DNA from 2 places in the Spiribacter sp. SSL99 genome. Region 2 is predicted to be linked to the other one. Evidence: predicted binding sites of a transcription regulator. Region 2 holds the regulator's gene; the other holds the start of a gene.

Region 1 (2,200 bases), on a different contig from region 2:
ATCGCCGGGCAGCGCGAAATGATCCATGCCGATGTACTGATAGCCCTCGCCGGCGAGGCGCTGCATGGCTTCGATCAGCAGGGTGAGCTTCATTTCCGCCGCGGGCAGGGTGGCGTCGGGGATCTGGCGCTGGATGCGGAACATCTGCGGCATGTGCGCATAGTTGTACAGGGCGATGCGGTCGGGGCGCATGGTCATCACCGCGTCCAGGGTCCGCGACAGGCGCTCGGGCGTCTGCAGCGGCAGGCCGTACATCAGATCCAGATTGATGGAGCGAAAGCCCTGGGCGCGAGCCTCCTCAACGATGTCGGCCGTGGCCTGAACGCCCTGGAGGCGATTGATCGCCTTCTGCACGTCGTCATCGAAATCCTGCACCCCCAGGCTCAGGCGATTGAAGCCCAGCGCGGCAAGGTGGCGGATGCGCTGGCGGTCCACCGTGCGTGGGTCCACCTCGATGGAAAACTCGCGCCGCTCCGGCGCCGCCAGGGGAAAGCGCTCGGCGATGGCGTCGATCAGTGTCGCCAGATCGTCGTCACTCAGATAGGTCGGGGTACCACCGCCCAGGTGCAGCTGCTCCACGGGACGGTCGTCGGCGAACAGCGCCGCCTGCAGGTCCAGCTCCTCGATCAGCCGGGCCAGATAGTCCTGGGCCCGCCGGTAGTTGGCGGTGATCACCTTGTTGCAGGCGCAGTAGAAGCACACCGTGCGGCAGAACGGCACATGCACGTAGAGCGACAGCGGCCGGGGGATGGGATCACCATTGCTCCAGCTGACATGGTCGCGGTAACGCGCGGCGTCGAAGTCCTCGGTGAACTGGGCGGCGGTCGGATAGGAAGTGTACCGGGGCCCGGTCACGTCATAGCGACGCAGCAGGGCCCGGTCGAGAAGAAGATTGTCGGCCATGGACGCGCCGCTCCCGATGCAGTGTTTCATGTCATCATAGGCGTTGTGCGACACGGCCGGGTTGATCTGTGTCAGTCAGGTGCAGGGTCGGCGGAGGATTGATTTGAAGCACGACGGGAACAACGGCTCAACAGGGCCCGAGACCCTGCGCAGACGGCTGGTACGCCGCGGATGGCTGATGCTGGCGCTGTTTTTCATCGGCCTCGGCAGCGTCGGCGCGGTGCTGCCGCTGCTGCCGACCACGCCGTTTCTGCTCCTCGCGGCCATGTGCGCTTCGCGCAGCTCGCCGGCGCTGCATGCCTGGCTCTACAGCCACCCGCGTTTTGGCCCGCTGCTGCGGGACTGGCGGGATCACCGCGCGATCCGGCCCCGGGCCAAGATCACCGCACTGGTGCTGGTGGCGCTCAGCTGGGGGTGGATGTGGATCAGCGTCGAGCCGCTCTATGCCCGCCTGTCAGCCAGCGCGGTCATGGCCGGCGTGGTCATCTTTCTGGCCACGCGCCCCCACGGACCTAGCCGGTAGTCAGCGCCGCCACCGCGAACAGCCCTGGCACGCAGGCGAACGCTCCGGTCCAGAGGAGGCTGCGCAGGGTGGGCCGATCGGCGATATAGGCCGCCCCATAACCCAGCCGCAGCACCACGAACAGTACCGCCAGGGCATCAATCCAGCCCTGCGCACCCCCCAGCTGATGGGCGATGATGACGGCCGCGGCAAACGGCGGGAATGCCTCGAAGGTGTTCAACTGCGCCCAGTGTGCCCGCTGGCGCCAGCCACTCAGGCCCGCCAGCCACTCCCGCGGGCGGGCGTTGTCGAACCGGCCCCGGGACTTTGCCAGACCGGCGAACACGAACGGCATGAAGATCGCGACCAGCACCATCCAGTAGGCCAGCGTCATGACGACTCCGCCTGCAGCTGTGCGTTGACCGCGCGGAAACCGATGTCCGCGCGCATGAAACGGCCCGGCCAGTGCACGGTCTCCGCCAGGTCATAGGCGGCCTGCTGCGCGGCCAGGATGTCGTCTCCCAGGGCACAGGCGCACACCACCCGGCCACCGGCGGTGACCACCTCGTCGCGGGCGTTGGTCGCGGTCCCGGCATGAAACACCTTGCGGCCGTCGCCGTCGGCATCGCCAAGCCCTTCGATGACATCGCCCTTGGCATAGGCGCCCGGATAGCCCGCCGCCGCCAGCACCACCCCCAGACAGGGCCGCGGATCCCACTGCACGGCCCCGGCGTCGAGCCGACCGTTCAGCGCGGCCTCGAACAGCGTCACCGGGTCGCTCGCCAGGCGCATGAG
Region 2 (2,200 bases):
GGGCGTGCACGACCCGATCGATCTGATCCTTCGCCGCCTCGACCACCCGCGGGTGGCAGTGACCGGTGCTGAGCACACCGATGCCCGACGCAAAGTCCATGTACTTGCCGCCATCCTCGGAATAGACGTACATCCCTTGCGCGCTCTCGACCAGAATGTCGCTGGACTGGCGCAGCAGCGGGGAGAGATGGTGGACATTGTCATTCATGACACAGCCTCCTGGCTTGTTGATTCATGGTTCACGATACGCGAACTGAAAAACGATTTCTCCCCGGGTCGGACAGCGGATCGCGCAGTGGTATCCTGATTTCCCACGACGGGCAATCAATCCGGGAGACGATGATGCAGAGTAACGAGCCGGTCATTTTCGAGCGCGACTGCGAGGCGGCCCTGATTCCGGCGGGCGATACCGGCATCATCCCCCAGGGGGCGGAGGGCATGATCACCCAGGCCCTGGGCGGCAGCTATACGGTCTACATCCAGGGCAACCTGTTCCGGGTGGATGGCAAGGATGCCGATGCCATCGGCAAGGATCCCGAGCCGGCGCCCGAGCTGCCCGAGAACGCCACGCCCGAGGAGGTCGAACAGCTGGTCTGGGATCAGATGCGGCGCTGCTTCGACCCGGAAATCCCCATCAACGTGGTTGAGCTGGGGCTGGTGTACCGCTGCGACGTCAGCCTGCGTGACGATGGCACGCGGACGGTGGAAATCGATATGACGCTCACGGCACCGGGCTGTGGGATGGGCGACATCCTGGCCTATGACGTGCGCGAGAAGGTCAAGCAGATCCCCACCATCGAAGACGTCAGCGTGGAGATCGTTTTCGACCCGCCGTGGAGCTTCGAGATGATGTCCGAGGCGGCCAAGCTTCAGACCGGGATGATGTAGCTCCCGGGGCGGCAGGCCCTGGCCGGGCGGTGCTGGCGGTCTACTCCGCCAGCTCGGCGAGGGCTTCCACCGAGAGCAGCTCCACCTCGCGCCCTTCGGCGCGGATCCAGCCCTGATCCTGAAAGCGCCGGAACACCCGGCTCATGGTCTCCGGTGCCAGTCCCAGATAATTGCCCAGATCGCTGCGCGCCATGGACAGGCGAAAGCGCGTGCCGGACAGGCCGCGTTGCCGGAAGCGCTCGGAGAAGCTCAGCAACAGGATGGCCAGCCGCTCGTCGGCGTTGCGCCGGGCCATGGTGAAGAGCATGTCCTGATCGTCGGCGATCTCCTGCGACATCAGCCGCAGCAGCTGGCGCTGCAGATCGGGGATGTCGGCGGCGAGATCCTCGAGCTTTTCAAAGGGCAGCTCGCAGACGCTGGTGGTCTCCAGCGCCACCGCCGATCCCGGATGCTCCCAGCGGTTGATGGCATTCAACGCCACCAGCTCGCCCGGCAGATGGAAACCGGTCACCTGCTGCTCGCCGCTCGCCGTGGTGGTGAAGGATTTAAGCGACCCGGCCCGCACGGCATACAGCGCCCGAAACCCGTCGCCCTCGTCGAACAGCGCCTCGCCCCGGCGCAGCGTCGGCTGATGCTCGATCAGCCGCCCCAGCGTGCCGATATCCGCCTCGTCCAGCGACACCGGCAGACAGATCCGGCTCAGGCTGCAGCGGCTGCAGGTCTTTGTCTGACAGGATCCGGAAGGATCCACCCGATCACGCATTTGCATAAGCGAAATATTACACCGCGGCCCGGGGCCCCGCCACCGGGATCAGTCACTGAAATGGCGGTAGCCGGCGGTGTCGGCGGTCAACGCCTCGCCATCAAGCCACACGCCGGCACCCGCGCTCACCGCGCCAATGCAGCGGACCGGCGTGCGACTGGCCCGTGCCGCCTGCAGGACGGCCGCATCGGCGGCCGCCGGGGCGGTAAAACACAGCTCGTAGTCGTCACCACCGGCAAGCAGGGTCTGACGCGCGGCGGTATCGCCCAGCCAGTGACGCAGCCGTGCCGAAGGCCGGCAGGCCGCCGCCTGCAGCGCGATGGCCACGCCGCTGCCGCGGGCGATGTGCCCGGCATCCGCCACCAGCCCGTCGGATATATCAATCGCGGCGCTGGCGATGCCGGCCAGCGCCTGACCCAGTGCGACGCGCGGCCGCGGGGCGATGAACGCCTGCTGCAGCCCCCGCCACTGGCGCCGATCACGCTGCGTCTGATCCTGCCAGACCGCCAGACCGCCCATGGCATCGCCGGGCCGACCCGATACCCAGAC

Evidence for each region. Region 2 encodes FNR, which switches genes on or off when oxygen is low (the NO sensors DNR and NnrR bind a similar motif). Its sites were predicted from a motif close to TTGATNTANATCAA; they were not measured.
Region 1: hemN (oxygen-independent coproporphyrinogen III oxidase) is a predicted target of FNR. The motif match lies at 965-978, and genes of this name have one in related genera.

Annotation. Positions count from the first base shown of each region.
Region 1 covers NZ_MAOM01000001.1:67,948-70,147, reverse strand. The annotation lists gene hemN (oxygen-independent coproporphyrinogen III oxidase) at 1-903, opposite strand, end outside; gene BA899_RS00335 (YbaN family protein) at 1,007-1,426, shown strand; gene BA899_RS00330 (MAPEG family protein) at 1,416-1,799, opposite strand; gene purD (phosphoribosylamine--glycine ligase) at 1,796-2,200, opposite strand, start outside.
Region 2 covers NZ_MAOM01000011.1:70,154-72,353, reverse strand. The annotation lists gene BA899_RS02185 (aspartate aminotransferase family protein) at 1-208, opposite strand, end outside; gene sufT (putative Fe-S cluster assembly protein SufT) at 343-888, shown strand; gene fnr (fumarate/nitrate reduction transcriptional regulator Fnr) at 929-1,657, opposite strand; gene thiL (thiamine-phosphate kinase) at 1,700-2,200, opposite strand, start outside.